3 regions of the Rhizobium indigoferae genome follow, and region 2 is predicted to be linked to each of the others. Evidence: riboswitches for the same ligand, from Rfam matches in the RefSeq annotation. Region 2 holds a riboswitch; each other region holds the start of a gene.
The links. A riboswitch is a leader RNA that binds a small molecule or an ion and turns the genes downstream of it on or off. The one in region 2 is predicted to bind thiamine pyrophosphate.
Positions count from the first base shown of each region.

Region 1: it holds a riboswitch for thiamine pyrophosphate, as region 2 does, so the genes downstream of both, U5G49_RS20265 (YkoF family thiamine/hydroxymethylpyrimidine-binding protein) here and thiM (hydroxyethylthiazole kinase) in region 2, are expected to answer to the same signal.
Region 3: it holds a riboswitch for thiamine pyrophosphate, as region 2 does, so the genes downstream of both, thiC (phosphomethylpyrimidine synthase ThiC) here and thiM (hydroxyethylthiazole kinase) in region 2, are expected to answer to the same signal.

Region 1 covers NZ_CP140635.1:4,103,191-4,113,710, forward strand. The annotation lists gene fdhF (formate dehydrogenase subunit alpha) at 1-1,370, opposite strand, end outside; gene U5G49_RS20230 (formate dehydrogenase beta subunit) at 1,428-2,984, opposite strand; gene U5G49_RS20235 (formate dehydrogenase subunit gamma) at 2,981-3,460, opposite strand; gene U5G49_RS20240 (LysR family transcriptional regulator) at 3,596-4,489, opposite strand; gene U5G49_RS20245 (ArsR/SmtB family transcription factor) at 4,568-4,909, opposite strand; gene U5G49_RS20250 (SDR family NAD(P)-dependent oxidoreductase) at 5,016-5,786, opposite strand; gene soxR (redox-sensitive transcriptional activator SoxR) at 5,938-6,402, opposite strand; gene U5G49_RS20260 (NADPH-dependent FMN reductase) at 6,486-7,082, shown strand; TPP riboswitch at 7,327-7,440, shown strand; gene U5G49_RS20265 (YkoF family thiamine/hydroxymethylpyrimidine-binding protein) at 7,431-8,039, shown strand; gene U5G49_RS20270 (ABC transporter permease) at 8,052-8,858, shown strand; gene U5G49_RS20275 (ABC transporter ATP-binding protein) at 8,855-9,667, shown strand; gene U5G49_RS20280 (ABC transporter substrate-binding protein) at 9,736-10,520, shown strand, end outside.
Region 2 covers NZ_CP140636.1:208,643-219,162, forward strand. The annotation lists gene U5G49_RS24790 (invasion associated locus B family protein) at 11-649, opposite strand; TPP riboswitch at 1,342-1,438, shown strand; gene thiM (hydroxyethylthiazole kinase) at 1,489-2,292, shown strand; gene thiE (thiamine phosphate synthase) at 2,289-2,924, shown strand; gene thiD (bifunctional hydroxymethylpyrimidine kinase/phosphomethylpyrimidine kinase) at 2,921-3,730, shown strand; gene U5G49_RS24810 (GNAT family N-acetyltransferase) at 3,949-4,428, shown strand; gene U5G49_RS24815 (glycoside hydrolase family 3 N-terminal domain-containing protein) at 4,453-5,475, shown strand; gene U5G49_RS24820 (ABC transporter substrate-binding protein) at 5,519-7,165, shown strand; gene U5G49_RS24825 (ABC transporter permease) at 7,224-8,201, shown strand; gene U5G49_RS24830 (ABC transporter permease) at 8,203-9,081, shown strand; gene U5G49_RS24835 (ABC transporter ATP-binding protein) at 9,078-9,881, shown strand; gene U5G49_RS24840 (ABC transporter ATP-binding protein) at 9,878-10,520, shown strand, end outside.
Region 3 covers NZ_CP140637.1:952,407-962,926, forward strand. The annotation lists gene U5G49_RS31005 (GNAT family N-acetyltransferase) at 1-302, opposite strand, end outside; gene U5G49_RS31010 (hypothetical protein) at 697-843, shown strand; gene U5G49_RS31015 (thiamine phosphate synthase) at 1,071-1,679, opposite strand; gene U5G49_RS31020 (thiazole synthase) at 1,676-2,449, opposite strand; gene thiS (sulfur carrier protein ThiS) at 2,453-2,650, opposite strand; gene thiO (glycine oxidase ThiO) at 2,655-3,632, opposite strand; gene thiC (phosphomethylpyrimidine synthase ThiC) at 3,632-5,455, opposite strand; TPP riboswitch at 5,555-5,687, opposite strand; gene U5G49_RS31040 (CobW family GTP-binding protein) at 6,305-7,279, shown strand; gene U5G49_RS31045 (DUF1097 domain-containing protein) at 7,318-7,818, shown strand; gene nthB (nitrile hydratase subunit beta) at 7,856-8,599, shown strand; gene nthA (nitrile hydratase subunit alpha) at 8,643-9,260, shown strand; gene U5G49_RS31060 (nitrile hydratase accessory protein) at 9,270-9,596, shown strand; gene U5G49_RS31065 (CbtB domain-containing protein) at 9,762-9,950, shown strand; gene U5G49_RS31070 (CbtA family protein) at 9,964-10,520, shown strand, end outside.

The DNA of each region.
Region 1 (10,520 bases), on a different replicon from region 2:
ATATGCGGCGAGCGGACGATATCGGTGCGGCGCGGATCGATGACGATGAGCTTGGCGCCTTGGCGCAGCCGCTTCTTCAGCCGCGAGCCGAACACCGGATGCCCGTCGGTCGGGTTGGCGCCAATGACGACGACGACATCCGAATGCTCGACGCTGTCGAAATCCTGCGTGCCCGCCGACGTGCCGAACGTCTGGCCGAGGCCGTAGCCGGTCGGCGAATGGCAGACGCGGGCGCAGGTATCGACATTGTTGTTGCCGAAGCCGGCGCGGATCAGCTTCTGCACCAGATAAGTTTCCTCATTGGTGCAGCGCGACGAGGTGATGCCGCCAATCGCCTCGCGGCCGTATTGATACTGGATACGGCGGAACTCCATCGCCACATGCGCGAAGGCTACGTCCCAGCTGACTTCCCGCCAGGGATCGCTGACCTTTTCGCGGATCATCGGATTGAGGATGCGGTCCTTGTGGGTGGAATAGCCATAGGCGAAGCGGCCCTTGACGCAGGAATGGCCGCGATTGGCCTGACCGTCCTTCCACGGCACCATGCGCACCAGTTCCTCGCCGCGCATCTCCGCCTTGAAAGAACAGCCGACGCCGCAATAGGCGCAGGTGGTCACGGCTGAATGCTCCGGCTGGCCGATCTGGATCACCGATTTCTCCGTCAGCGTCGCCGTCGGGCAGGCCTGGACGCAGGCGCCGCAGGACACGCATTCGGAATCGATGAAATGCTCGTGCATGCCGGGCGAAACGCGTGAGCCGAAGCCACGGCCCTCGATCGTCAGCGCGAAGGTGCCCTGCACTTCCTCGCAGGCGCGCACACAGCGCGAACAGACGATGCACTTGGAGGGATCATAGGTGAAGTAGGGATTGGATTCGTCCTTCGGCATCCATTTCAGATTGACGTCGCCATTGCTGCGCGCCTTGACGTGGTTGTCGCCCTCATAGCCGTAGCGCACATCGCGCAGGCCGACGGCGCCCGCCATGTCCTGCAATTCGCAATCGCCGTTGGCCGCGCAGGTGAGACAGTCGAGCGGATGGTCGGAAATATAGAGTTCCATCACGCCGCGGCGGATATCCTTCAGCCGCCCCGTCTGCGTGTGCACCACCATGTTTGCCGCCACCGGCGTCGTGCAGGAGGAGGGTGTGCCGTTGCGACCCTCGATCTCGACGAGGCAGAGCCGGCAGGAGCCGAAAGCGTCGACCATATCGGTGGCACAGAGCTTCGGCACCTTGATGCCGGCCTCCATCGAGGCGCGCATGATGGAGGTGCCCTCCGGCACGCTGATCTGCTGTCCGTCGATGGTGAGCGTCACCATGGCCTCGGATTTCGAAGCCGGGGTGCCGTAGTCGATTTCATGGATGAGAGACATGACTGGTCTCCTTGCTTGAGATGGTGACGTCAGCGCAGGCGTTCCATGAAAAACTCGTCATTCCGCCGCCTCCACCAGAGGTGCCGGCGAAAAATCCTCCGGGAAATGCGTCATGGCGCTCATGACGGGATAGGGCGTGAAACCACCCAGCGCACAGAGCGAGCCGAACTTCATCGTGTTGCAGAGATCGGCAAGCAGCACCCGGTTCTTCTCCGGCTCGATACCGCGGGCGATCTTGTCGGCCGTCTCGACGCCGCGCGTCGAGCCGATGCGGCAGGGCGTGCACTTGCCGCAGCTTTCGACGGCGCAGAATTCCATCGCGAAACGCGCCTGCTTCAGCATATCGGCCGTGTCGTCGAAGACGACGATGCCGGCATGGCCGATAAGCCCGTCCTTGGCGGCGAAGGATTCGTAATCGAACGGCGTGTCGAACAGCGCCCGCGGAAAATAGGCGCCGAGCGGTCCGCCGACCTGCACGGCTTTGACCGGCCGTCCCGTCACTGTACCGCCACCGATCTTGTCGACGATATCTCCGAGCGAAAGACCAAAGGCCGTCTCAAAGAGGCCGCCATATCTGACATTGCCCGCAATCTGCAGCGGGATGGTGCCGCGTGAGCGGCCCATGCCGAAATCGCGGTAGAAGGCCGCACCCTTTTCCATGATGACGGGCACCGAAGCCAGCGAGATCACGTTGTTGATGACGGTCGGACAATTAAACAGCCCCTTATGCGCCGGCAGCGGCGGCTTGGCGCGCACGATGCCGCGCTTGCCCTCGAGGCTGTTCAGCAGCGCCGTCTCCTCGCCGCAGACATAGGCGCCGGCGCCGGTGCGCACCTCGATATCGAAGGCGCGGCCGGATCCGAGCACCGATGGTCCGAGGATACCGGCCTGGCGCGCGAGGCCGACGGCCTCGGTCATGACAGCGATCGCATGCGGATATTCCGAACGCGTATAGACGAAACCCTTGGTCGCCCCGGTCGCCAGCCCTGATATCGCCATGCCCTCGATCAACACGAAGGGATCGCCCTCCATGATCATCCGGTCGGCAAAAGTGCCGCTGTCGCCCTCATCGGCATTGCAGACGATATATTTGCGTTCACCGGCGGCATCGAGAACGGTCTTCCACTTGATGCCTGTGGGAAAGCCGGCGCCGCCGCGTCCGCGCAGGCCGGAATCGGTGACTTCCTTGACGATTTCGGCTGATGTCATCGAAACGGCGCGGCGAAGGCCGGCAAGACCGCCATGCGCCTCGTAATCCGCCAGCGAAAGCGGATCGGTGACGCCGCAGCGGGCGAAGGTCAGGCGAGTTTGCTCCTTGAGGAACGGGAGGTCTTCAACCTCCCCGAGACAGAGTCGATGCTCGCCTCCATCAATCATCCCGGCATCGAACAGATCAGCCACATCCTTGGACTTCAAGGGTCCATAGCCGATGCGCTTTCCGGCTACCTCGATCTCGACCAGCGGCTCCAGCCAGAACATTCCGCGCGAGCCGTTGCGCACGATCTCGGCATCGAAGCCGCGGGCGGCGATCTCCTGGGCAATCGCCTTTGCCACCTTTTCGGCCCCGAGCGCCAGCGCTGCGGCATCGCGCGGAACATATATCCTCACCGTCATCGACGTACCTCCGCGACGAGTTCCGCCGCCGTCTGATCGTCGACCCGGCCATAGAGCTCGCCGTCAAGCATCACCGCCGGCGCGCAGGCGCAGAGCCCGAGACAGTAGACCGGCTCCAGCGTCACGCCGCCATCGAGCGTCGTCTGATGAAAATCAATGCCGAGCAGCGCCTTGACGCGTTCGGCCAGCGCATCGCCACCCATCGACTGACAGGCTTCGGCGCGACAGAGCTTCAGCACGTGCCGGCCGGCGGGATGGTCGCGATAATCGTGATAGAAGGTCACCACGCCATGCACCTCGGCCCGCGAGAGGTTCAATTCCTCCGCGATGACGGGCATGGCTTCCTGCGGCACATAGCCGAATTCCTGCTGAACCTCGTGCAGAATGGGAAGCAGCGGCCCTTCGAGAAATCGAAGATCGGCGACGATGGCTCGGGTGCGCGCTGCAATATCGCCTTCGGCGATATGAATGGTCATAAGGCAGCCCTCCCGGCGGCTTGCTCGTTGTGGAATAGCGGGCCTCCCCCGGCCGAGTGCTATTCCGCAACTACCATTTCAGGGAAGCAGCCGGTGATCAATAAAGCTATCTCGTTGCTTGATAGGTTTTTTCTATCAGAGTTCTTCGTCTTGCACGAGCACCCTCGCCTCGTGCAGCAAGGCCGATACAAGCGGCGTAAAGGGCTCGCGATAAGGCGCAACAAGGCCGACCAGATGATGCGCCTCCGGCTCGACGATCGGGATCATGCGGATTTCCACTGGAAATCCAAAGGATTTGGCCACGTTGCGCGGCATGATGCTCGCCCAGCGTCCAGTCCTGACATGCGAGAACAGCACGATCATCGAGTTGGATTCGAGCGTCGGATGCGCTGTGGCGCCCGCTTCCGTCAAGTGGCGGTTGATGATCCGACGGTTCTGCATGTCGGCAGTCAATAGACAAAGCCGAAGATCGCCGATCTCCCGCCAGGTCACGTCGTCGCGATCGGATAGCGGACTGCCTGCAGCCGTGATCAGATTATAGCGCTCGGCATAGAGGGGAACGGTCGTGACGCGGCCGAGCGGCTCGTTTTCGAGATAGGTGATGCCGGCATCGATTTCGAGGTTTTCGAGCATGCTCAGCACCTGCAGCGAATTCCGCGAGACGATCGAAAAGGTCACGCCGGGATGCCGCTCCTGAAAAGGCGTGGTAATGCGCGAAAGCATGGCGAGCGCGGTCGGAATAGCGGCGAGGCGGATGTGGCCGGAAAGGCCGCGGCGCGCGGCGCGCATCTCTTCGCGCATGGTGCGGGCATCGCCGACGATGCGTCGCGCCCATTCGAGCACGCGCTGCCCTTCCGGCGTCAGCCCCTGGAACCGCGAACCGCGCTGCACCAGCATGACGCCAAGCTGATCCTCGAGCTGCCGGATGGCAGCCGAAAGCGTCGGCTGCGAGATCCCGCACTCCTCCGCGGCGCGGCCAAAATGCTTTTCATTGGCAAGGGCGATGAAGAATTCCAGCTTGTCGATCATCCGGTCTCCCGATCCGGCATGACATCATCCGGGTCAGTTCATCTTTGACGCAGCAGCCGTGCTCCGCAAGGGCGATCGCTAACTGTTTTCTGCAGCCGGAAAAAGATCGAACAGCGATTCGAGGAAAGCAAGCACGCTGACATTGCCGATGCTGTAATAGACCAGCCTGCCCTGACGGCGCGTATGGACCAGGCCTTCGAGCCTTAAACGCGCCAGCTGCTGCGAGACCATTGCCTGCTGTATGCCGAGGATGTTCTCGATTTCACTCACCGTCCGCTCCTCGTTCGCCAGTATGCAGAGGATCAGAAGTCGGGTCTGGTGCGCTAGCGCTTTCAGCAGATCGCTCGCTTCGTGGGCTTTTCCAGCGAGTTTGTGCAATTCCTGGCCGGTCATCCCCGGCTCGGGTTTGGGCAACGGCATTCGGTATTATCTCGGAAGGGAGGCGATGAGGTAGATCAGCACAATAGCATATTCGCACAAGCGAATTGGTCAAAAGTGATGAAATGCCAAAAAAGGTCCAAACAAATCAGCAGATAAGCTGACCGCCGTTGATCTCGATCACCTGTCCGGTGATGTAGCCCGAGAGCGAGGGAGCCGCCAGGAACAGATAGGCGGGAGCGCAGTCCTCCGCCGTGCCGAGCCGCTGCAGGGGGATGGATTTTCTCGTCTGTTCCAGCTTTTCGCGGGAGGAATAGCGCTCATGGAATTCCGTCTCGATCGTTCCCGGTGACACGCAATTGACGCGGATTCCGTCCGGTGCAAGCTCACGGGCAAGCGCCTTGGAATAGGTCGCAACGAAGGCTTTCGAAGCCGAATAGATCGAGGAGCCGGGGCTGCCGCCGGTCAGCGCCGAAATCGAAACCGTGTTGACGATGGCAGCGCCTTCAGCCGCCTTCAATGCCGGCAGCAGCGCGCGTGTCAGCGCCACCACCGATGTCTGGTTGAGCCGCACGACCGCCTCATATTCTGCGTCGGTGAGCGTGGCAGCGGGAAAACGGCCAAGCATGGTACCGGCATTGTTGACGAGCACATCGACCCTGTCGAAGAAGGCGAGAGCATCTTCAGCAAATTGCGCTGCCCCACCAACTGCGGAGAAATCGGCATGCAGCAGCAGCGCCCGTCTTTCAGATTCAGCCGTCAGCAGGAAATCCGGGAGGTCGCGTCCCGGCTTGCGCCCGGTATGGACGATTACTTTCGCGCCGCAGTCCAGGAACTGCCGGGCCACTTCAAGGCCGATGCCGCGACCGGCGCCGGTCACGACCACATTGCGATTTTCGAACAGTCTGGGATGAAACACGAAGCCGTCCTCCTCGCGGACAGTGCCGCCGGTTGCGTCACTCGCCCTTAACATATGAGCACGCCGACCGAAAGAAAGGCGCGCATCGATCTTTCCCGGGAGAGACTTGGTCTCACCCCGGAAACTGCTCTTCCCAAGAAGTTCCAGCCTTTTAGTTTTCGGTCTCCAGAAGCCGCGCGCCTGGCCCCTCCCTGCCGAGCCGGTCGCAGGGATTGCGCAACGGACAGCTTTCGATCGACAGGCAGCCGCAGCCGATGCAACCTGTCAGACGGTCGCGCAGCAGGCTAAGCCGCCTGATTCGCGCGTCGAGATCATCCTTCCAGCGCGCCGACAGCGTCTGCCAGTCGGCGACGGTCGGCGTGCGTCCCTGCGGCAGGGACTCGAACGCCGCCTGGATTTCCGAAAGCGGAATGCCGACACGCTGCGCCACCTTGATGATGCCGAGCCGGCGCAGCACATCGCGGCCATAGCGCCGCTGGTTGCCGCGGGAGCGGATGCTCGAGATCAGCCCCTTGGTCTCGTAAAAATGCAGCGCCGAGACGGCCAGGCCGCTGCGCTCTGCCACTTCACCGACCGTCAGGAGCTTGCCGAGCGGCGCCGCGGGAATTGTATCCATCACCTCTTGACCTCAATATTAGTTGAGGTTTTATAACCTTAGCTCCTGCAATCGTAAAGTCCAATCGCAACAAGGAGCGACGCGTGAAAACACCCACCAGGCTGGCTGTCATCTATGGGAGCAGGAGAGAGGGCCGCATCTGCGACCGGGTGGTCAAATGGCTGACGCAGGAGCTCGTCCGCTTCCCGCAATTTGATATCGACATCATCGACCCGCTGGATTTCGCGCTGCCGGCCAACCGTGACATGACGCACCCCGAAATCGACAGGCTCGCCGGACGGCTTGGCATGGCCGACGCCTTCATCATCGTCACGCCGGAATACAATCACAGCTTCACCGCCTCGTTGAAGTCGATCATCGATTTCTTCTTCGAGCCCTGGCAGGGCAAGCCGGTCGCCTTCGTTTCCTATGGCGGCATATCTGGCGGCCTGCGCGCCGTCGAACAGCTGCGGCTCGTCTTTGCCGAACTCCACGCCGTGACGATCCGCGATTCGGTCAGCTTTGCCGCACCTTGGAACCGCTTCGACACAGACGGGCGGCTCGACAATCCCGCCGAGGCAATGCGTTTGCTCGATCGGATGATGACGAGGCTGGAATGGTGGACGCAGGCGCTCGTCGCTGCCCGCAGCGATCGTCCCTATACCGACATAGAGCGCCGCGCGTCTTTTCAGACGCGCTAAGGACGCTCTATCACTTTGAATCTGCGCATAATCCTTTCCGAAAATCGATTCCGATTTTCGGGGTTACGCGCTAGCCGCCTGAGGCAGAAAGCTCCGGTTCCGTTCCCGGCAGGTACGGAACCATTGGGAACACCCGGACAGGACCTCCGTCCGGGTGTTTCCCGTCACATCAGGCTCATCCCGACCGCGCGGACGGGTTCGCAATTTTGCTGTTGCGGGGAGGAAACCCCGGTGATAGTTTCCGCGCAAATAACAGGGGAGCTCCGTATCGCCGGGGCTGAGATGTGAGGTGCAAGCCTCTGGACCCTTCAAAGCTGATCTGGGTAATGCCAGCGGAGCGAGGTTCAGATGTTCTCAGGCGCACAGGTGTCACTCTATCCGATGTCCGGCAATTTCGTCGGCATCATTCTTGATGCCGTCAAGGCGCTCGACCCCTATCGCGACCGGCTGCGCATCGAGACCGATGACATCTCCACGCTGCTGGTCGGCCCGCCTGACATTCTCTTCGCCCCCATGCACGATCTATTCGTTGCCGCTGCGAAGACCGGCGAGCATTGCGTCCTGTCCGCCGCCGTTTCACGTGGCTGCCCCGGCGAGCCCGACGACGTCATCTGCGGCGTCAATCCTTCCCTCGGTCAGGCGGAGCCGCTTGCCGAGCGTATAACAGCCGCACTTGCCGCCGTTGAAACCACCACCGAGACCGGCCAGCCGACCGCTGCGCAATTCTCGCTCTACGTCATGGGAACCGGTACCCATATGGACGAGATTTATGGCTGCATCGACTTCCTGAAGCGCTCCGGCACCTTCGACCGTGCCAAGAATTTCTGCACCAGGCTTTCTGGCGATGCCGGTGCCGTCTTCGCAACCATTCGTGAGGCCTTCTATCGCTTCGGCGACCCCGAGGGACATGTTACCCTCGACATCACGGCGTCTGCCAATAGCCCGACGAAAGCCTGAAATCGAACGCTGATGACACTGCCACAACCATCGGCTTCGCGCCTTGCCGCGCTCCGCGCCGCTCTCTACCGGGGCATACCCGCCTTGCTGGCCGGCTGCGTCTTTTTGGCGGCATGGGAACTCTATGTCGATCTTTCCGGTATCAAACCTTCCATCCTGCCGGCGCCTTCGCGCATCGTCATCCAGGGCTGGCTGAACCGCGAGGCGCTGATATCAAACACCTGGCCGACGCTCGGCGCGACACTCGGAGGTTTCGCGCTGTCGCTGGCCTTCGCCTTCGCCGCCTCGATCCTCATGGATTTCGTGCCCTTTATGCGCCGGGCATTGCTGCCGATCTTCATCGCCAGCCAGACCCTGCCGCTGGTGGCGATCGCGCCCCTCGTCGTCCTCTGGTTCGGCTTCGGCCTGTTGCCGAAGATCCTGCTGGTGGCGCTCGTCACCTTCTTCCCGCTGCTCGTCGCCTTGCTGCAGGGCTATGAATCGACCGACCGCGACATCGCCGAATTGCTGAATTCGATGAAGGCGAGCCGCTGGCGCATTTTCCGCCTGGCACGGCTTCCCTCCTCGTTGCCCTATTTCTTCGCCGGCCTCAGAATCTCGATCACCTACGCCGTCGTCGGCGCGATCTTTGCCGAATATGCCGGCGCCGCCCGCGGCCTCGGCATCTATATCCTCAACGCCAAGAACAATTTCCGTCCCGATCTCGTGCTCGCCGCCGTCGTCATCAGCGCCGTTCTGACACTCTGCCTCTTCGGAGCGACGCTATTGATCCAGCGCCTCGTCATGCCCTGGCAGCCAACCGCGGAGCGGCGCCGATGAGCGATGCAATGGTTGAACTGCACAGTATCTCGAAGTCCTTCGACGGCATGAAGGTGCTGGGCGATATTTCGCTCGCCGTCGCAGACGGCGAGTTCGTTTCGATCGTCGGCCCCTCCGGCTCCGGAAAATCGACGGTGCTGCGACTGCTGACCCAGGCACTGCGCCCCGATGCCGGCACCATGCTTTTTAAGGGCGTGCCGCTGGAACAGGCGCCGCATTCCTTCGCCTTCATGCCGCAACGCGATGCGCTGATGCCCTGGCGCCGGATCATCGACAATGCGGCACTCGGTCTCGAGGTGAAAGGCATGAGCCGCCGCGCGGCCCGCGCCGCCGTCGCGCCGCTGTTCGAGAGCTTCGGCCTTGCCGGCTTCGAACACCATTATCCCTCCGAACTGTCAGGCGGCATGCGCCAGCGCGCCGCGCTGCTGCGCACCGTCGTCCAGACCCAGGACATGCTGCTGCTCGACGAGCCTTTCGGCGCGCTGGACGCGCTGACGCGCACGCAGATCCAGGAATGGCTGCAGGGCATGTGGACCGAACACCGTTGGACGGCGCTGCTGATCACCCACGATGTTCGCGAGGCCGTGTTCCTCTCCGACCGGATCTACGTGCTTTCGGCCCGTCCGGCGCGTATCATCCGCGAATTCCGCGTTCCCCTGCCCCGCCCGAGAAGCATTGCCGATCTCGGCTCGCCGGCGGCCCAGGCGATCGAAACCGAAATCCTGCAAACCCTGCTTCATCCGCTAGAACAGGATGATTTTAGGCCGGTCGGCCTCAAATCTGAATCCTGTTCTGATTTAAAGAGTTAGAGCATGATGTCGTCCGAAAACCGCTCACACTTTTCGGCATCATGCTCTAGAGACCTGAGGAGGTCACCATGCTGCTTCTCACCCGTCGCCAGACGATCTTCGCCGCCATCGCGGCAAGCCTCGCCGGCCGTACCGCCCTCGCCCAATCGGCGCCCGCAAAGGTTCGCATCGCGCTCGACTGGACACCCAACACCAACCATATCGGCATCTATGTCGCCAAGGCGAAGGGCTTCTATGCCGATGCCGGGCTCGATGTCGAGATTCTTCCCTTCACCGACACCAGCGCCGGAACGCTGGTGTCCAACGGCGTCGCCGATTTCGGCATCAGCAGCGAGATCGAGACCCTCACGCAGCGCGCTGGCGGCGGTGACGTGAAGATGGTCTACGGCGTCGTCCAGACAGAAACCGCACGCCTGATCTTCAAGGGCGGACGCGACGACATCAAGAGCCCGAAAGACCTCGACGGCAAGACCTATGGCGGCTTTGGCGGCACCTGGGAGAGCGCGCTGATCTCCGCGATGATCCGCAATGACGGCGGCAAGGGCGACGTCAAGACCGTCACTCTCGGCACCTCCGCCTACGAGGCGCTGGACAATGGCTCGATCGATTTCACGCTGGAGATCTACACCTGGGAAGGCATCGCCGCCGAACTGGAAAACCGGAAGATCGGCCGCTTCCACTATTCCGATTATGGCATTCCCGACGAGCAGACGACGGTCATCGTCTCCAGCGACGCCTATCTCTCCGCAAGTCGGGAACACGCTCGCGCCTTCATCCAAGCGACACGAAAGGGTTATGCCTACTCCGTCGACCATCCCGACGAAGCCTGCGAGCTGCTGATCTCTGGAAGCAA
Region 2 (10,520 bases):
TGAAATTCGGCTACTTCACGGCAGTGGGCTGGAGTTCGTCGAGGGCCGGCTTCAGCCCTTTCAGCGAGAAACGGATATTGACGTCCTGGCCGTTCATCAGCCGCACCAGCCCTTCAGCACTCGAGCCTTTCTTCAGCGCCGCGGCCGTCTTCGTATCCAGCGCCTGCTGCGCCCAGCATCCGGACTGGTTGCAATTGCGATAGTCGAGTTTGGCGACCGGCTTACCATCGGCCTTGATCGACAGGCCGGAGGGCAGGAAGACGTTGAGCGGCAGAAGGGCGGTCAGCATCAGCCGCGGCTTGCCCTTGTCGCCCTTGCCCTTTTCGCCCTTGCCCTGGGAACCGGCCGGCGAAGCTGCGATCGCCAACGTCAGGATATTGACGGGTTTGCCGTCTTTAGTGACTTGCGCGACCTGGGCGACTTCGCAGGCCTCAGCGCCTGCCGAACCGGTGCAGCGATAATACCAGTCGTCGAATTTCTGGGATTTCATGGCCGGCGCCGGTTGAGCGGGCGCCTGCACCTGTTCCGGTCCTTGATCGGCCGGAACAGGTGATTGCGAAAAAGCCGGGTTGGCACAAGCAATGAATATCAAAACAGGGGCGATAGTCGGACGAGTCCGCTTCATGCCGATTCTCAAAAATGTTCTCATTGAAAATACAACTTCAGGAAGATTTTATTCGCGTGTAAAGCCGTATCGCTACAATCCATCATTTAGTCAACCTAAGCGTGTCAGCACGGTAAAGTTTCCGTTAGATATTTACTTCACGTTCTGGGAGATTAAGTCTTGCCTTGGCTGAGACTCGCCCTCAACGAATTCGCCAAGAGATTTCAACACTCGAATAAAACCGATTGGCGAAGACCATGAGACGACGCGCAACTTACGCGAAGCTGTCCACCTGCCCGCTTGCATTGAAAATTCTACAGATGAACGGATAGGATGAATAATTCCGCACCATCCACACTGCTGCGAAGTCTTGAAAAGATGAGCCTCGTTCCTTCGAAGAAAAGAGCCTCTCCGGCATCTGTGTTTTTCTCGATGCTCCTCAGAAATACAGAGATGTATTTTAGAAATTCATTGCACCCACGGTTGCTACTGTTATTCTTCTCGAAAAGGAGAGGACAGCCGCATGGCAAAACGGCAACGACGAGGGCAGCCCGGAACAGAACCCGCAGACGACATTCGGGAAAACCTGGTCAAGACACGAATCGGCGGCGATCTCTCGTCCTTCATGAAGGGCAATCCAGACCCATAAATCATCCATAGCCATCGTCGCGCCGCGTCGATCGCAGAATTGTCATTTTCAGGATGACATCAGCCTCGTTCTCTGCGAAAAAGAGCGCGATGAGAGACAGGGGCGTTCGTCGACAGACGGGCTGAGAAGCACCCTTCGAACCTGAACCGGATAATGCCGGCGGAGGGAGTCGCTCGGGGTCGCGGCTTAGCCCGCACGAACCGCCCCGTGCCCGCCCCCGCCTGAAAGGGGCCACATGCAGACCGGGACCACACCAGGAGCGATGCTGAAGGCGATGCGCGAGAAGCCGCCGCTCGTTCAGTGCATCACCAATTACGTCGCCATGAACATCGCCGCAAATGTTCTGCTTGCATCAGGCGCCTCGCCCGCCATGGTGCATGCCGCTGAGGAAGCCGGCGAATTCGCCGGGATCGCCAGTGCGCTGACAATCAATATCGGCACGCTGTCGACGCAATGGATCGACGGCATGCAGGCGGCGGCGAAGGCCGCGACATCAGCCGGCAAACCCTGGGTGCTCGATCCGGTCGCCCATTATGCGACGGCTTTCCGCCGCAACGCGGTCGCCGACCTCCTGGCGCTGCGTCCGACCATCATCCGCGGCAACGCCTCCGAAATCATCGCGCTGGCCGGCGGAGAGAGCCGCGGCCAGGGCGTCGACAGCCGCGACCCGGTCGAACAGGCGGAAGGTTCGGCGCGATGGCTGGCTGAACGTCAGCGGGCGGTCGTCGCCGTCACCGGTGCGGTGGATTTCGTCACCGACGGCGAGAAGGCCGTGCGCATCGAAGGCGGATCGGCGCTGATGCCGCAAGTCACCGCGCTCGGTTGCTCGCTCACCTGCCTCGTCGGCGCCTTTGCCGCGACGGCACCCGAAGACACCTTCGGCGCGACGGTTGCGGCACTTGCAACCTTCGCCATCGCCGGCGAAGAGGCCGCACTTGGGGCGGCCGGCCCCGGTTCCTTCTCATGGCGTTTCCTCGATGCGTTAGCTGCGCTCGACCCCGAAACGCTTGACGCCAGGGCGAGGATATCGGCGGCATGAAGGCTTTCGACCTTTCGCTCTATCTCGTCCTCGACCCCGATCTGTGCGCCGGGATCGGCATGGTCGAAACGGCGCGACTTGCCGTTGCCGGCGGCGCGACGATGGTGCAACTGCGTGACAAACATGCCGGCACCATCGGGATGATCGAGACCGGCCGCGCCTTGAAACAGGCATTGGACGGGACCGGCGCCCTGCTCATCGTCAACGACGATGTCGAGGCGGCAATCGCCATCGGCGCCGACGGTCTGCATATCGGCCAGGAAGACATGGATGCACACAAAGCGCGGACGATGATCGGCCCCGACATGATCCTTGGCCTCTCGGTCGAGACCGCGCCGCTCGCCGCCGCCGTTGATCCTGGTCTGGTCGATTATACCGGCGTCGGACCGGTGTTTGCGACACCGACCAAGGCCGACCACAAGCAGCCGATCGGTTTTGACGGTCTTGCCAAGCTGGTGAAGGCCTCGCCGGTGCCATCGGTCGCGATCGGCGGGCTCAAGGCGGATCATGTCGCCCAAGTCTTCGCCGCGGGCGCGAAAGGGCTTGCCGTCGTTTCCGCCATCTGCGGCACGCCAGACCCTGAAGCTGCCACGCGCCGCATCGCCGCAGAAATCCGAAAGGCCCGTGCATGATCCGCAACGTTCTCTCGATCGCCGGCTCCGATCCCTCCGGTGGCGCCGGCATCCAGGCCGATCTCAAGGCCTTTTCCGCCCGCGGCGTCTACGGCATGGCGGTGCTGACCGCGTTGACGGCGCAGAACACGCAAGGTGTCAGCGGTGTGCATCTGGTGCCGCCGCAATTCGTCGCCGACCAGATCAATGCCGTCTTTGCCGATGTCCGCGTCGATGCCGTCAAGATCGGCATGATCGCCAATGCCGGCATCGCCGACGCCGTTGCCGGTGCGCTGACTGACCACCGCGACATTCCGATCGTCATCGATCCTGTCATGATCGCCAAGGGTGGAGCCGCCCTGCTCGCGCCTGAAGCGGTCGACGTGCTGACCCATCGGCTGCTGCCGCTTGCCACGCTGCTGACCCCGAACCTGCCCGAAGCCGCCGCGCTGCTGCACCAGCCGGTGGCGACAAACCGGGCTGACATGGCGGTGCAGGCCGAACGCCTGCGCGCGCTTGGCCCCGCCGCAGTGCTGGTCAAGGGCGGCCATCTCGACAGCGACGAGAGCCCTGACGTGCTTGCCACCGCCGCCGGCCTGCACTGGTTCGAAGCCAGGCGCGTGCCGACCAAGAACACCCACGGCACCGGCTGCACGCTCTCCAGCGCCCTGGCGGCCGAGCTCGCCAAGGGCGCCTCGGCGCGGGAGGCGGTCGCCATCGCGAAGGAATACCTTGCCGGCGCGGTCGCGGCTGCCGGACACCTCACCGTCGGCTCCGGCCACGGTCCGGTGCAGCATTTTCATGCGCTCTGGAAAGACGATATATAAGCACTCGCTCAGCGAACATGCCGCCAATTGAAAACGGCCCGGCCTCCCGGGCCGTTTTTTCGTTCGGCACCTACTTTGCGTTGAAACCGCGGCGACTGCGGCGGGGCGTCCCTTTCTCTCGTTGAAAAACCTTGTTGACAAGCCCTGCCAGATGGCCAAATCTATGACACTAAAAGGGGATACATTCCGCAATAACGGAATAACTGGAGGAATGACAGGTGCCAGACCTGCTTGTGAGCTTGTATTCCACTGAGCTCGCCGACCTGAGACAGAAGGCCGGCGATGTCGGCGTCTCCATCCGCCCGGCCCTCCCCCCGGAACTGCATCTTATCGTCAGCTGGGTTCGCGAACAGTTCAGCGAGAACTGGGCAAGCGAAGTCACAGTCGCCTTCTCCCGTCAGCCCGTTGCCTGCCTGATCGCCGTCGACGGCGGCAAGCTGCTGGGCTTTGCCTGCTATGACACGACGGCGCGCGGCTTCTTCGGCCCGACCGGCGTCGACCCCGAAGCGCGTGGCAGGGGCATCGGGCTCGCCCTCTTTTCCGCCTGCCTTCAGGCCATGAAGACGCTCGGTCACGCCTATGCCTTCATCGGCGACGCCGGCCCGGTCGATTTCTACGCCAAGACCGCAGGCGCAATCGTCATCCCCGCCCCCGACAAGGGCATCTACGAAGGCATGCTGAGAAGCACGCCGAAATGACCATCTGATCCCGGAGTTACAGAATTGTCCTCGACCCCGCTCGCCCTTTTCGTCGGCCTCCCGAATCCCACTATTTCGGATGATGAATTCGCCCTCTTTCGCGAAACCAATCCGCTCGGCCTGTTCGTCGGCCGGCGCAATCAGCGCGAGCCGGAACAGACGAAGCGGCTGATCGACCGCTTCCGCGAGGCCGTCGGCCGCGACGACGCGCCTGTCTTCACCGACCAGGAAGGCGGCCGCGTTCAGCATCTCGATGCCGGCCCCTGGCCGCTCTTCCGCAGTTTCGGCCAGTTTGCCGAACTTGCGCGCCGCGATTTCGATCTCGGCAAAAAAGCACTGCGCCTTTCCTCCCAGGCCATGGGCGCGATGATGACGGAACTCGGCCTTTCCAGCGGCTGCTCGCCCGTTCTCGACCTCGTCTTCGAGACGACGAGTGCGGTCATCGGCGCCCGCTCCTTCGGCCCAGATCCCGATTTCATCGCTGCCCTCGGCCGCGAGGTGGTCGATGGCCTGCTCGAGACCGGCAACATGCCCGTCATCAAGCATATTCCCGGCCATGGCCGCGCGACGCTCGACTCCCACAAGGAGCGTCCGGTGGTCGACGCCAGCCGCGAGACGCTCACCGCGACCGATTTCAAGCCCTTCGTGGCGCTGAAGGATACGCCCTGGGCCATGGTCGCCCATGTCGTCTATTCGGCCTATGACGCCGAGCTGCCGGCGTCCGTCTCGCCTGTTATGCACGACGTGATCCGCAAGGAGATGGACTATGAGGGCGTGCTGATATCAGACTGCATCTTCATGGAGTCGCTCTCCGGTACCTTGCCGGAACGCGTCAAGCAGGTGCTCGACGCAGGCTTCGACATTGCGCTCCACAGCCATGGCGACATTCCGGAAAGCGAAGCCGCCGCCAAAGCCGCCCGTCCGCTGACGGAAGCCGCCCTGCAGCGGATCGCCGCCGGCAAGGCCCGCCTCGGCAATCTCAAGGTCGATGTCCGCGCCGCCCACGCAGACGTCGAAGACATGTTTGCAAGCGCGCTGGTCTCCTGACCGGCACGTCATCTCTCACCACATAAGAAAAGGGGAATAACACATGAAAAAATATCTTCTCGCCGCCGCTGCCCTGACGCTGCTTTCGGGATCTGCCGTGGCGCAGACGATCCTGACGGCGAATATCGAGCCGGCGACGACCTGGGTTCGCAACTTCAATCCGTTCAACCAGACCTCGTCGCGCCAGTCCACGCTCGACTTCATCTACGAGCCGTTGGTCATCTTCAACCGCTTCGACAGCAACAAGCCGGTCTATCGCCTGGCCGAAAGCTTCAAACTCTCCGACGACCTGAAGAGCATCGATTTCAAGCTGCGCCCGAACCTGAAATGGTCGGACGGCAAGCCGTTGACCGCAGCCGACGTCAAGTTCACCTATGATTACCTGAAGAAGTTTCCGGCGCTCGACTTCGTCAGCATCTGGACCTTCATCACCGATATCAAGGCGGTCGACGCCCAGACGGTGCGCTTCACGCTCGCCAACCCGAGCTCGCTTGCCGCCGAGCAGATCTCGCAGCTGCCGATCGTTCCGGAACATGTCTGGAAGGATGTCGCCGATCCGGTCACCTTCGCCAACGAGACCCCTGTTGGCAGCGGCCCGCTGACGGAAGTGCCGCGTTTCACCGGCCAGACCTACGACCAGTGCCGCAACCCGAACTATTGGGATAACGAGCATCTGAAGGTCGATTGCATGCGCTTCCCGCAGCTTGCCGACAACAACCAGATGCTGACCGCAACGGCCGACGGCACGCTCGACTGGGGTGTCTCCTTCATTCCCGATATCGACAATGTCTACGTGTCCAAAGATCCGGCGCATTTCCACTACTGGTATTCGCCAAGCAGCATGGTCGCCTTCCTGTTCAACTTGGAAACGGCGAACGAGAACAACAAGAAGGCCTTCAACGACCTGAAGTTCCGCCGCGCCGTCTCGATGGCGCTCGACCGCAAGACGATGATCGACGTCGCCGGCTACGGCTATCCGACGCTGAACGAAGACCCCGGCCTGATGGGCGAGCTCTACAAGAGCTGGGCGGACCCATCCGTCAAGGCCGACTTCGGCAAGTTCGCAACCTATAATGCCGACGCCGCCAAGGCCCTGCTCGACGAGGCGGGCTACAAGGACAAGGACGGCGACGGTTTCCGCGACAATCCCGACGGTACCAAGATCTCCTTCTCGATCATCGTCCCCAGCGCCTGGACCGACTGGATCGATACCGTCAACCTCGCCGTTGAAGGCATGCAGGCGGTCGGCATCGACGCCAAGATCGAAACGCCGGAGGAAGCCGTCTGGACCGGCAACCTCATCAACGGCACCTTCGATGCGGCGATCAACAGCCTGCCGGCATCGGCCTCGCCCTATTACCCCTACAAGCGCGCCTTCAGCGCTTCGGATAAGGGCAAGACCCGCTTCACCGCGCAGCGCTGGTTCAACCCGGAGGTCGAGAAACTCGTCACCGAGTTCACCCAGACCGCCGATCTTGCCAAGCAGAAGGACGCGATGAACAAGGCGCAACGCATCGTCGCCGAAAACATGCCGATGATTCCGGTGTTCAACAATCCGAACTGGTATCAGTACAACACCAAGCGCTTCACCGGCTGGTCGACCAAGGAAAACCCCTTCGTCAATCCGTCGATCTCGCGGACCAATCCGGCACGCCTGCTGAATCTGCTCGCTCTCGAGCCGGTCAAGTAAGCATCACGATCTCCGGAAGCGGCGTAGAAAATGCCGCTTCCGTCACGACGGAGTCCCCATGGCTTTCCTGCTTCGCCGCCTCGTCTTCTACATGGCAGCCTTCATCGCGGCAGCGACGATCAATTTCTTCCTGCCGCGGCTGATGCCGGGCGATCCGGTGCAGATCATGTTCTCCAGCGCCGGCACCGAATTGCCGCCGGAAAGCCTGCAGGCGTTGAAGCTCACCTTCGGCTTCGTCGACGGTCCGCTCTGGCGACAATATCTCACCTATCTCGGCAGCATCTTCACCGGCGATCTCGGCCGCTCGATCAAGTATTTCCCGCTGCCCGTCACCTCGGTGCTCGGCCATGCGCTCATCTGGACCGTCGGGCTGATGGGCACGGCCACCATCGTGAGCTTCGCGCTCGGCACCTTCCTCGGCATCGTCGCCGCCTGGCGTCGCGGCAGCAAGTTCGATGTCATCGTCTCCGTCGGCGCGATCTTTGCCACCTCGGTGCCGGCCGTCGTCACCTCGCTCATCGTGCTCTTCATCTTCGGCTTCACGCTCGGCTGGTTTCCGAACGGTTATGCCGCCGACCCATCACTCGATCCGGCCCTCAGCCTGCAATATATCGGCAGCCTCGCCTATCATGGCATCCTGCCGATGGTGACGCTCTGCACCGTGCTGATCGGCGGCTTCACCGTCACCATGCGCAACAACATGATCAACCTGCTCGGTGAGGACTATATCGTCATGGCCCGCGCCAAGGGCCTTTCCGACCGGCATGTGATGCTCTGGTATGCGGCGCGCAACGCCCTGCTGCCGACCGTCTCCAGCCTTGCCATCGCCATCGGCACCATCCTCGGCGGTTCGCTGGTGACGGAGGTCGTCTATAACTATCCCGGCCTCGGCAATATTCTCTATCAGGCGATCCTCGCCCGCGACTATCCCGTCATCCAGGGCCAGCTCCTCATCATGACCGCGACCATGCTGATCGCCAATTTTATCGTCGACGTCAGCTATGTGCTGCTCGACCCGCGGCTGAAGGGAGCATGAGATGAAGACCCTGCTTCAAAACCGCAAGGCGCTGATCGGCCTCGTCATCATCGCTTTCATCGTCCTCGTCGCGATCGCAGCGCCCCTCCTGACGCAATACGACCCGGCCGCCCGCACCGGACGACCTCACCAGGCGCCGTCACTCGACCATATTCTCGGCACCACGCGCATCGGCCAGGATGTCTTTGCCCGGCTGATCTACGGCGCCCGCACCTCGCTTGCCGTCGGCTTCGGCGCCGGCCTGCTGATCACTCTCGTCGGCACGGCACTCGGCATCATCTCCGGCTATCGCGGCGGCAAGACTGACGAGATCATCAGCTTCTTCACCAATATGGTGCTGGTCGTTCCGAACCTGCCGCTGCTCTTGGTGCTTGCCGCCTTCATCGGCCAGGCAAGCCCCCTCGTCATCGCCCTCATCCTCGGCGCCACCTCCTGGGCCTGGGGCGCACGCGTCACCCGTGCCGAAACGCTCTCCGTCAAGCAGAAGGATTTCGTCAAATCGGCCGAGATGATGGGTGAGCCGCAATGGCGCATCATGACATTCGAGATCTTTCCCAACGTGATTTCGATCGTCGGCATCAATTTCATCGGCAGCGTCATCTTCGCGATCATCACCGAAGCGACGTTGGAATTCCTCGGCCTCGGCGACCCGAGAGCGATCTCCTGGGGCACCATGCTCTACAACGCACAGAAGGCCTCGGCCCTTTCGGTCGGCGCCTGGTGGGATATTCTCACCCCCTGCTTCGCGCTCGCCTTCCTCGGCATCGGCATGTCATTGCTGAACTTCGCCGTTGACGAGATCGCCAATCCACGGCTGCGCACCGGCAATCATCTGAAGCGCTGGTCCCTGCTCGTCCGTTCCGGGGAGGGCCGCCTGTGACGCAGCCGCTGCTCTCGGTGAGAAATCTCACCATCGATTATATCGGCGAGGAAAAGGATTTCCGCGCCGTCAAGGATGTCAGCTTCGATGTCGCACCCGGCGAGGTTTTCGGCCTTGCCGGCGAATCCGGCTGCGGCAAGAGCACCATCGCTTTTGCCATCAGCCGCCTGCACAAGCCACCGGCGCTGATCCGCAAGGAAAGCCGCATCCTGCTCGATGGCCGCGACGTGCTCAGCCTTGACCGGCAGGCGCTCAGTGCGTTCCGCTGGCGCGAGGTCGCCATGGTCTTCCAGAGCGCCATGAACTCGCTGAACCCGGTGCTGCGCATCGAGACGCAATTCTACGACATGCTACGCACTCACAAGAACATGAGCCGCGCGGAAGCCCGCGAGCGCACCGCCGAGATGCTGACGCTCGTCGATATCGCGCCGGATCGCATGCGAGACTATCCGCACCAGTTTTCCGGCGGCATGCGCCAGCGCATCGTCATCGCCATCTGCATGGCGCTCGATCCGAAGCTCGTCGTCATGGATGAGCCGACGACGGCGCTCGACGTCGTCGTCCAGCGCGAAATCCTGCAGCGCATCAACGAACTGCGTCGCAGCTTCGGCTTTTCCGTGCTGTTCATCACCCATGATCTCGGGCTGATGGTGCAGTTCTGCGACCGCATCGGTATCATGCTCGCCGGCAAGCTGGTGGAGCAGAACACGGCCGAGGCGATCTACAGGACGCCCAAGCATGACTACACGAAAAAGCTCTGGGCCTCCTTCCCCTCACTGCACGGAGGAGTGCTGCTATGACAGACGCCATTCTCGCACTCGACCGGGTGACGAAGACCTTCGGCCATGGTTCCGGAGCCGTGCATGCGGCGCGCGCCATCTCGTTTTCGCTGCATGCCGGGCGGGCGCTGGCGCTCGTCGGCGAATCCGGCAGCGGCAAGACCACCTGCGCCCGCATGGCGATGCGCGAATATCTGCCAACATCCGGCCGGATTCTCTACAAGGGCCGGCCTGTCGAGGCGGCGAAATCCGCTGAGATCGCCCGTTACCGCCGCTCGGTGCAAATGATCTTCCAGGACCCCTTCGCCTCGCTGAACCCTGCCCACACCATCGCCCATCATCTCCGGCGGCCACTGAAGCTGCATCGTCCGGAGATCAAGGGGGCCGAGATCGACGTCGCGGTCCGCGAACTGCTGCAGCGCGTCAGGCTCGATCCCGATCTCGTCGCGCCAAAATATCCGCATGAACTCTCCGGCGGCCAGCGCCAGCGCGTCAACATCGCTCGCGCCTTGGCCGTCAAGCCGGAGGTGATCGTCGCCGACGAACCGACCTCGATGCTCGACGTCTCGGTGCGCCTCGGCGTGCTGAACCTATTGAACGAGATGAAGCAGGAGATGAATCTCGGTCTGCTCTACATCACCCATGATATCGCCACCGCCC
Region 3 (10,520 bases), on a different replicon from region 2:
AACTGGTTCTCGATATGGTTCGTCAGCGCGGCCATGATCATCTTGCCAAGCCCCCTGCCCTGGTGTTCGGGCATGATCGCGACGTCGGTGACTTGAAAGAAGCAGCCTCCGTCGCCGATGATGCGACCCATGCCAATTACCGCGTCGCCGCTCATCAGGCAGACACCAAAGATCGAGTTGGGCAGCCCCCTTTCGGCCGCCTCTTTCGAAAAAGGGCTGAGGCCCGACAGGTATCGCAGGCGCAGGTAATCGTCGATGCCCGGGACGCGGGGCTCGATGCGGTAATCGTCATGCTGGGTCATGTGATGCCTTTCAATGTACGTCTCCTAAAAAATCTCTCTCGCCACCGTTATCGCGGTGCTGGCGATTGATGGGCCAAGTTATCGCGCTATGAACTGGCCCTAAAAAGATAACAGAACGTCTCTCCAGGCCATGTTTCCTCCGAACCACTCTCTGATCATCCGCAAACGGCTGCGATCACTTCGCCAATAACCGCGGCCGACAATCGCGCTTGAAATGGAACTCGCGGCAAGCCAAAGGTCCCGAAGACCGTGGCGATGGAAGTTTCATCCAGAGCTCTGTCCCTAAGCGGGAAAAAATCCGTGCGCTTAACCATGTTGATTAGCCTTTGATTCATCCTCCCAGAGCAGTTTGCGGCCGGGATGGCTGGGAACCAACCTCAAAGGATCAAAAGCTATGACCTATGCACTCGTGCTTTTCTCGGCGGTAACGGCGATCGTGGTGTCCATTTCGGCGATTGGCACTGCACCGGCGCCGAATAGCAAGTGGCCGGAAATCCATTCGGAAAAGACCTCCAGACTGGCGCCGGCGCACCGGCCCTGAGCCGCCATATTGGATGAATAGCGGATTCGCGAAGCGGCGTCGGTTGCGCCGCTTGCATTGGACAAAGCCACCTCAACAGACGCTGCTCAGGCGGATTACGCCTGCGGCCGCGGCTGCGATACCGGTCAGGCCCTCATCAACGCTAATTTCCACGTCGATATCGGGATACTGCGCCAAAAACAATGTGGACTTCCTGCAGAGCGCACGACGGAAGCGTGGTGGTACCCTCAATAACGCCACGGTGCCGTGCGATCGATCCATTCGCGCGTCCGCGCTTCGGGATCGGCGTTCAAGGTGATGTCGGTGACAACCGCCACGGTGTCAGCGCTCGCGTCGAATACGCCCTGTAGCCTGTCCACATTCAGGCCTCCGATCGCCACCAGCGGCAAGGGTGCGACACGCTTCTTCCAATCCGTGATGCGTTCCAGACCTTGCGGCGCCCATTTCATCTGCTTGAGAATGGTGGGATAGATCGGGCCGAGCGCCACATAGTCAGGTTTCGCAGCCAAAGCCGTTTCGAGCTCCGTATCGTCATGTGTGGAAAGACCGAGTTTCAGGCCGGCTCTGCGAATAGCATCAAGGTCGGCTTCCACCAGATCCTCCTGGCCCAGATGGATGAAATCGCATCCCTCGTCGATCGCCAGTTTCCAGTAGTCGTTGACAACCAGCTGGCAATTCGCCGCTGCGCAAACGGCCTTGGTTCGACGGATTTCCTGGCGCAGGATCTCGTCCGGGCGATCCTTCACGCGCAGTTGCACCAGTTTGACGCCCAGCGGCACGAGACGTTCGATCCATTCGGAACTGTCGACGATGAGATAGAAGGGATCGAGCCTCATGCGAAAACGCCCTTTCCGACAACCGGGGTGGACGGTACCGCCATGTCGCGCGGCTCCAGCATCCCGGAAAGATAAGCGAGCCTTCCGGCCTCGATCGCCTTGCCAAACGCCTCGGCCATGGCAGGCGGATCGCCTGCGACGGCGACCGCGGTATTCAGCAGCACCGCGTCGTAGCCGAATTCCATCACCGCTGCCGCATGCGACGGCCTCCCGATCCCCGCATCCACGATCAGCGGGATGTCCGGAAAGGCGCTCCGCATGGCCTTGAGCGCGGAAGGGTTGCGCGGACCGGCCGCAGAACCGATCGGCGCGCACCAGGGCATCAAGACCCGACATCCGACGGAGACCAGTTTTTCACCGACCACCAGATCGTCCGTCGTATAGGGAAATACGCAAAACCCTTCCGAACAAAGAATGCGTGCGGCTTCGACCAGTTCGAACACATCCGGCTGGAGACTGTCGTGATGGCCGATCACCTCGAGCTTGATCCAGTCGGTACCAAATACTTCGCGCGCCATCTTGGCGGTCAGGATCGCCTCCGACGCACTGTGACATCCCGCGGTGTTGGGCAGGAAGTGCACCGCGAGCTGGCGGATGAGTTCGAAGAAGGCTCCCCCCGTCTTTCCGCCGGCCGTTTCGCGGCGAAGCGAGACCGTGACAATCTCCGCGCCGGACCGGCTCACCGCCTCGGCAAGGACGGCCGGCGAAGGATAACGCGCGGTACCGAGCAGAAGCCGCGAAGACAGTGCAGCATCATAAAGAGAAAGCATGGATCAACCTCCCTGCATCGGGGACAGGATTTCGATACGGTCACCATCGTCCAGCCGGTGATCGGCTCGGTCCTCGCGATGCACGAGATCTCCGTTGACGGCGGTTGCCAACCAGTCGCCCTCGTATTCCAGAACATGAAGAAGTTCGGCCAGGGTTACGGCCTCGCAGACCTGGGTTTCGCCATTGATGATCAGTTTCATGGGGTTAGCCTTTCAGACGTGAATGTCGCACGAGGAGAATATCGGCGGCCCGCACAGCCATGGCGGGCGCCAGCAGGAAGCCATGCCGATGCATACCGGCGATGGCGAGCCCCTCCTCCGTTTCGATTACTTGCGGAATGTTGTTGGCAAACGCCGGACGTATGCCAGTCCCGGTCTCGATAACGCGTGCCTCGCCAAACGCCGGATGCAGCGTATAGGCCGCGTTCAGGAATTCCATGAGCGAACGCGCGGCAATCGGTCCGTCATCTTCGGCCTCGATCATCGTCGCCCCGACCATGAAACGGTGATCGTCGCGGGGCACGATATAGATCGGATGGCGTGGATGCAGCATCCTGACCGGCCTGGAAAGCGTCACATCCGCAGTTTCCAGATAGAGCATTTCGCCTCGCACGCCGCGCAAGCCGGAAAGTCGCGGTATCGCCGCTGGCCCGGTGCAGTCGAGCACGCCGGCAAATCGCCGGTCCTGCGGCTCGTGTCCGCCGAAATGGAAGACCACGCCGCGCTCGCGGAGTCTGTCGGCTAGCCCGGCCAGTGCGCGCCGTGGATCGAGATGAGCTTCCTGCTCGAAGAAAAGAGCCTTTTCGAAGCGGCCGGCAAGGGCAGGTTCCAGGTCGGCTACGCCCTTGCGATCGATCAGGACATGACCGGTCGTGCGCGCGGCAAACCGGGCGAGATCGGGAAGGTCGCGCGGCTGCGCCACGACCAGAGTACCGCGGCGACGAACCTCGCCGGGCACGGCCTCCTCCCACCATCCAGCCGCGCCCAGGCCCAATGTCAGGACAATCTCTTCGGCCGCTTCCCGTTCGCAATAGGGCGCGAGCATTCCTCCAGCAAAATGCGAGGCGCCAAGCCCCGCCGCGCCGGCCTTCTCGATCACCTCAACCGAAAAGCCCCGCTTGACAAGTTCATGGGCCGCCGCCAGGCCGGCAACGCCGGCCCCTTTGACGACAAACGCAGCCACTATGCGTTACTCGGAAGGTTTTCGACCGGCATGTAAAGATCGCCGCCATCGCGATATTTGGCGGCCATGGCTTGCAACCCCTCCCTCTGCGCTTCGGCGCGGATATCGTGCGAAATCCGCATCGAGCAGAATTTCGGGCCGCACATGGAGCAGAAATGCGCCACCTTATGCGCCTCCTTCGGCAGCGTTTCGTCGTGGAAGGAACGGGCGGTTTCCGGATCGAGCGAGAGGTTGAACTGATCCTCCCATCGGAACTCGAAACGGGCGCGCGACAGCGCATCGTCGCGCACCCCCGCCGCCGGATGGCCCTTGGCGAGATCGGCGGCATGCGCCGCGATCTTATAGGTGATGACGCCCACCTTGACGTCGTTGCGATCGGGAAGGCCGAGATGTTCCTTGGGCGTCACGTAGCAGAGCATGGCGGTGCCGAACCAGCCGATCATCGCAGCCCCGATGCCGGACGTGATGTGGTCATAGCCCGGCGCGATATCGGTGGTTAGCGGTCCGAGCGTATAAAAGGGCGCCTCGCCGCAGACCGCGAGCTGCTTGTCCATGTTTTCCTTGATCTTGTGCATCGGCACATGGCCGGGGCCTTCGATCATCACCTGGCAATCCTTCGCCCAGGCGATTTTGGTTAACTCGCCGAGCGTTTCCAGTTCTGCGAACTGCGCCGCATCGTTGGCATCAGCGATCGATCCCGGGCGCAGGCCATCACCGAGCGAGAAGGAAACGTCGTAAGCGCGGCAGATGTCGCAGATCTCCTCGAAATGCTCGTAGAGAAAACTCTCCCTGTGGTGGTGCAGACACCACTTGGCCATGATCGAGCCGCCGCGGGAAACGATGCCGGTGACGCGATTGACGGTCAGCGGGATATAGGCGAGCCGCATGCCGGCATGGATGGTGAAGTAGTCGACCCCCTGTTCGGCTTGCTCGATCAGCGTATCGCGATAGACCTCCCAGGTGAGGTTCTCGGCAATGCCGTTCACCTTTTCGAGTGCCTGGTAGAGCGGCACGGTACCGATCGGCACCGGCGAATTGCGGATGATCCATTCGCGGATATTGTGGATGTTTCGGCCCGTCGACAGGTCCATGACGGTGTCGGCACCCCAGCGGATCGCCCAGACCATCTTCTCCACTTCTTCCGCCATGGACGAGGTAACAGCCGAATTGCCGATATTGGCATTGATCTTTACCAGGAAGTTACGGCCGATGATCATCGGTTCGGATTCTGGATGGTTGATATTGGCGGGAATGATCGCTCGGCCTTCCGCGACTTCCCGACGGACGAAATCCGGTGTCACGAAATTCGGGATATGGGCGCCAAAACTTTTTCCGTCGCGGATGAGAGCTTCCTTGGCCGCCTGTCGGCCGAGGTTTTCGCGAATGGCGATGAATTCCATTTCCGGCGTGACGATGCCGGCCCGCGCATAAGCGAGCTGGGTAACGGCCCTCCCCGCCTTCGCCTTGAAAGGCTGGCTGCGAACGGGGAATTCCGGCGTCAGCCGGTCGCCTGAAACAAAGCCGTTATCCTCCGGCCTGACGATGCGGCCCCCGTAGGATTCAACATCACCGCGAGCAAGAACCCAGCTTTCGCGCAGGCGTGGCAGGCCTGCATCGATGCGGATTTCAGCACCTTCTGCGGTGTAGGGACCGGAAGAATCGTAGACAGTGACTGGCGGTTCGCCAGAGGTCGGATGCAGTGCGATCTGACGCATCGGTACGCGGATATCCGGATGAATGGTGCCTGCTTTCAGGACTTTCGCGGAGGCGGGAAGCGGACCTGTGGTGACGACCGGAGTGAGTTTGGTGGCTGCAATATTCATGGTTCGAGGCTCCAAGTTTTGACGTTTGGAGACCCAGTTCCAGTGTTGGAATGATGAAAAAACGCCGTGGATTCCGAAGGACGGATACCCGCCCTCGCTGCCGCAGCGCCCGCACCGTCCCTACGCCAGTATGAACTGGATCAGGTTCAACGGGTCACTGCGCCTCGGGCGGCCAAAGCCGATCCGACCAGCAGTATCTCAGCCCCTTGGCGGGACCCCCCTGGTGAATAGGGCTAAGCTATTGTGAGAAATGCCGCTCCGTCAAGCCCTTAGGGGGCACCATTCAGAACCCATATCCCGACCGCTCGAGTTCTGTTCATCGAGCCGCTGGGCTGACTGGCTTTATGGAGTTTAGCGAATGTGGCAGGCTCAGCGCCGGCCCAATTCCCCGCCAGAACCTCCAGGAAAGCGAAGCAATCGTCAACGGCTCGGTGCCCATCCGCTGTCACCCGACCACCCCTAGCGGCACCACTTTCGCCGGCGACAACAGAATGCCCTCGAAAAGCCAACTTGCGCATGGCGTCCCTCGCCAAAGCTGCGCAAACCAGACTGTTTTTCATGCCCATCCTGTCAATGATCGGGAAAAGGGCAATGAGATCAATAATTAGACGGTATGATCAGTTTTTAATCAAAAATCAAAAAGCTCATCATTTTGGCAGAATTTGCGGTTTATTTGGCCGAATATGAAACATCAGGTCTCTTGCCCCGTGACGGTATTGCAAGTGTAATTCTCCTCGTCTGATCGACGCATCCGGCGGAATCAGACCAGCAAACAGCAGCGGAGCCGCCTTTTCAGCCCGGTCATTTGGCCGAGACGGCGGAGGCGTGCTCCGGCAAGGGGATGAGGCCATGGCAAAGCTTGCGACGACAATTCTGACCGGGTTTCTCGGGACCGGCAAGACCACGCTTCTCAATCACCTGCTCACCTCAATCGAAAACGAGAGCGTAGCGGTGATCGTCAACGAATATGGGGAGGTCGGCATCGATGGAAAGCTCGTGGTGCCGACGACGGATGAGGTCATCGAGCTGAACAATGGCTGCATCTGCTGCACTGTCAGGGGCGATCTCATCGCCGCGATCGGCGAACTGCTGCGCTCCGGACGGCCAATCGACCGCATCATCATCGAGACTTCGGGTCTTGCCGATCCGGCGCCGGTCATCCAGTCTTTCCTGCTCGACGAAACGCTCGCCAGGCGGCTGCAGCTTGATGCGATCGTGACCGTCGTCGATGCCCGCCATATGAAGCAACAGCTCTCCCAGGACGAAGCGAGGGAGCAGATCAGCTTTGCCGACGTGCTGCTGCTCAACAAGATCGACCTGGAGAGCGCCGAGGACCTTGCCGCCACCGAGCAGCAACTGCGCGGGATCAATCCGCTTGCCCGGATCATCCGGACGAGGGATTGCAAGGTCGAGCTCTCCGCGGTGCTCGACGTCGGCGCCTTCGACCTCAAGAACATCCTGTCTATCGACCCCGATATTCTCAAGGACCATGAACACGAGCACGACCAGAGCATCGGTTGCGTGGCGATCCAGCACTTCGGCCCGCTCGATCCGGCGGCGCTGAACGTCTGGCTCAATCGCCTGGCTCAGGAGATCGGCACGAACCTCTTCCGCATGAAGGGCGTGCTGAATCTCCACGGCGAGCAACGCCGCTATGTCTTTCACGGCGTGCATATGACGCTTGAAGGACGCCCCGGAAAGGCCTGGGGGCCTTCCGAAAAGCGGCTCAACGAAATCGTCTTCATCGGCAGGAACCTCGACGACGCGATGCTTCGAGACGGCTTCATGAGCTGCCTCAGCCAGCAGCGCGCGCTGGCATCTTGATGCGCATCCGCCCAACCCCTCAACAAGGAGACAGACCCATGCCCCCGCTCGTTGCCGCAATGATCAGCCTCGGTGTACTCGGCGCCATCGACACCTATATCACCGCGACGATATTTCCCGTTCCCGTGTGGGTCACCTTCATCGCCTGGGCGTCGTTCTTCGCCTGCGGCGGCGGAAACCAGGGGCTGGTCAAATCGATCGTTTCCAACTGGACCGGCATCGGCATCGCCTCGATCACGCTGCTGATCATCCAGTATGGCCCTGCCCACCCGATCTTTGCGGCGATCCTGGTCGGCGCCGGCACCTCAGCAATGATCCTGGCCTCGGCCATCCCGATCTTGAACTTTCCGCCGGCGATCGTCTTCGGCTTCGCTTCTCTCGTCGGCACCAGCGCGGCGACGGACACGACGATCGTCACCTCAGGTCTCAATCATCCGACCCTCGTCGCCATGGCCGCGATGCTGCTCGGTGGCGTCTTCGGCCTGCTCTCGGAAATCGGAACCCAGTTTCTGGCCGGCAAGAAATCCGCGACCGCCTGAACGTCATCGTCACCATTCACCATAAAGGAACGATCCCATGAAACTTCAGCATTATCTTGGCGGCCTTGAGGGGCTGGGGCCTGTGAGCACCGAAACGCGCGTTTTCGTCGAAGTCTGGGAAACCAGGATCTTCGGCATCCATACGGCGATGATGGCGCTTTCACCGCAGCTTCCGCTTCCCGAGACGCCATCGACGTTCAAGACAATCTGGACCTGGGCGGACCTCAGGAAAGGGGCGGAGTCCCTCAATCCGTTCGATTATTTCAGGTTCCGCTATTACGAGAAGTGGCTCGGCGGAATATCGGGATACTTCATCGACAACGGCTATATCACGGCAGAAGAGCTCGATGCGCTGACGGAGGAATTTTACAACGAGCCGTCGAAGCCGCTGCACGAGGCCGGCGATGAGGCGATCGACCGGCGCGTCGTGCAATATCTAGTCGAGGGCGACAGCCCCAAGCGCAACGTCGGCGTGACCTTCGAATTCAAGGTCGGCGATACGGTGGCGATCCGCGATGTGCCGACCGTCGAGCATACGAGGCTGCCCGGTTTCCTCCGCAACAAGTTCGGAACGATCGAGACCGTCTATGACGGGGCTTACACCTATCTCTGCGACACCGGCCCCGACGGCGTCGGCGCGGCGATGCCGGTCTACTGCGTTCGCTTCGAACCGAGTGACCTCTGGCCCGATAATGCCGAGAAGAATTTCAGCCTCTATGCCGATCTCTACGCCCGCTATGTCGAGGCACCGGAAGCCGCCGAAGCCTCCAAGGCCGCCTGAGACGCACACCAGTCGCCGCCATTCCAGTCAAGGAGCCACAACAATGATGGACCGTTTTCACTATCGCCAGGACCGGGAAGCCTACAGCGCCGCCCGCGTCAAAGCCCTGGAAGCCCTGCTGATCAAAAAGGGCGTGATCACCGACAAAACCGTCGATACAGTCCTCGATTTCTTCGAGACAAAGATGGGGCCGTTCAACGGCGCCAAGATCGTCGCGCGCGCCTGGGTCGACCCGGCGTTCAAGGACAGGCTCGTCGCCGACACGCCGAAGGCCATCGCCGAACTTCAGTTGCCCGAGGGCATGGCGGGCGCCGAGGGCGAACACATGCGCGCGGTGGCCAACGCCCCCCATGTCCATAACCTCATCATCTGCACGCTTTGCTCCTGCTATCCGTGGCCGGTGCTCGGCCTGCCGCCCTACTGGTACAAGGACCCGACCTTCCGCAGCCGTGCCGCCCGCGAGCCGCGCGCCGTACTGATGGAGTTCGGGCTGGCGGTTCCCGATGCGGTCCAGATCAAGGTCTGGGATTCCAGCGCCCAGATCCGCTGGTTCGTCGTGCCGGAACGCCCGGCCGGCACGGACGGGCTTTCCGAAGCGGAACTCGAGGCCCTGGTCACGCCCGAAGCGATGATGGGTGTCGCCGTCGCCAGGGCAGCGTGAGGAGGAGACATGCTGACGCAATTCGAGCATTTCGCCGTCACCGAGATGATGGGCAGCACCGACAACCCGCCGCGGGCGAACGGCTCGCTCTGCTTCGGCAGCGAGTGGGAGCGAAAGGCCTTCGGCATGGCGCTTGCGCTCGCCAAGGACGGCTTCTTCGAATGGGACGACTTCCGCGACGAGCTGATCAGCGCGATCAGCGCCTGGGAAGCGGCCCATCCAGTCGATCGATCCTCCTGGAATTATTATGACCAGTTCCTGGCCGCCCTCGAAAAGGCCGTGGCGAAATCCGGCGTCATCGACGCAGACGAGATCAAGGCCGCCTTCGCGGCCTGATCAGCATAGAGCGCCGCGCGTCCCGCAGGACGCGCCAAGGACGTTCTATCACTTTGAATTGGCGCATGATCCTTTCCGAAATCGATTCCGATTTTCGGGGTTATGCGCTGGCCCTTCAGTCAACATGTTATCGGCGCCAAAGGCGCCATGTCGAAAGGTTTTCCGATGTCCACGCCCTATATGGTCTCATCCTCGGCACCTGTTGCCACCGCTTCCGCCACGAGGCTGCTTCAGTCGGCGATTGCCGCCTGCCTTGGCCTCATGATCGTCGGCTTTGTCGGCTTCTCGCATATCGAAATCGTCCACAATGCTGCGCATGACACGCGCCACGCCAACGCGTTTCCGTGCCACTGAGAGGAGAATGACAATGTCGCTGTTTCGCTCGATCGTCTTCACCGCGGTGCTCGTCGGCAGCATCGTCGGGACCGCTGTCACGGCCGTCCAGTTCTTCGGCACGAGCCAGCTCATCGCCAAGGCTGAAGTCTACGAGAAAGCGGGTGAGGCACTGCCGGCAGCAGGCGCCGCAGCCGCTGTTCCCGCCGGACACGATCATGCGGCGATGGCCGCTCATGACCATGAAGAGGAAGGTTGGGAGCCGGCCGACGGCGTCGAGCGGACGGCCTTCACGCTGGCCGCCAATATTCTCACTGCCATCGGCTATGCGCTGGCGCTGACCGGGCTGATCTCGATGCGCGGCAAGGCGCTCGGCTGGCGCGAAGGGCTGATGTGGGGGCTGGCGGGTTTTTCCTGCGTGATGATCGCGCCGTTGCTGGGATTGCCGCCCGAACTGCCGGGCACGCCATCCGCGCCGCTTGCCGACCGGCAGGTCTGGTGGATAGCGACGGCGGCTGCGACGGCTTGCGGCCTCGCCCTGATCGCCTTTCACAGGAAGCCCTGGACGGCGGTCGCTGCCATCGTGCTGAT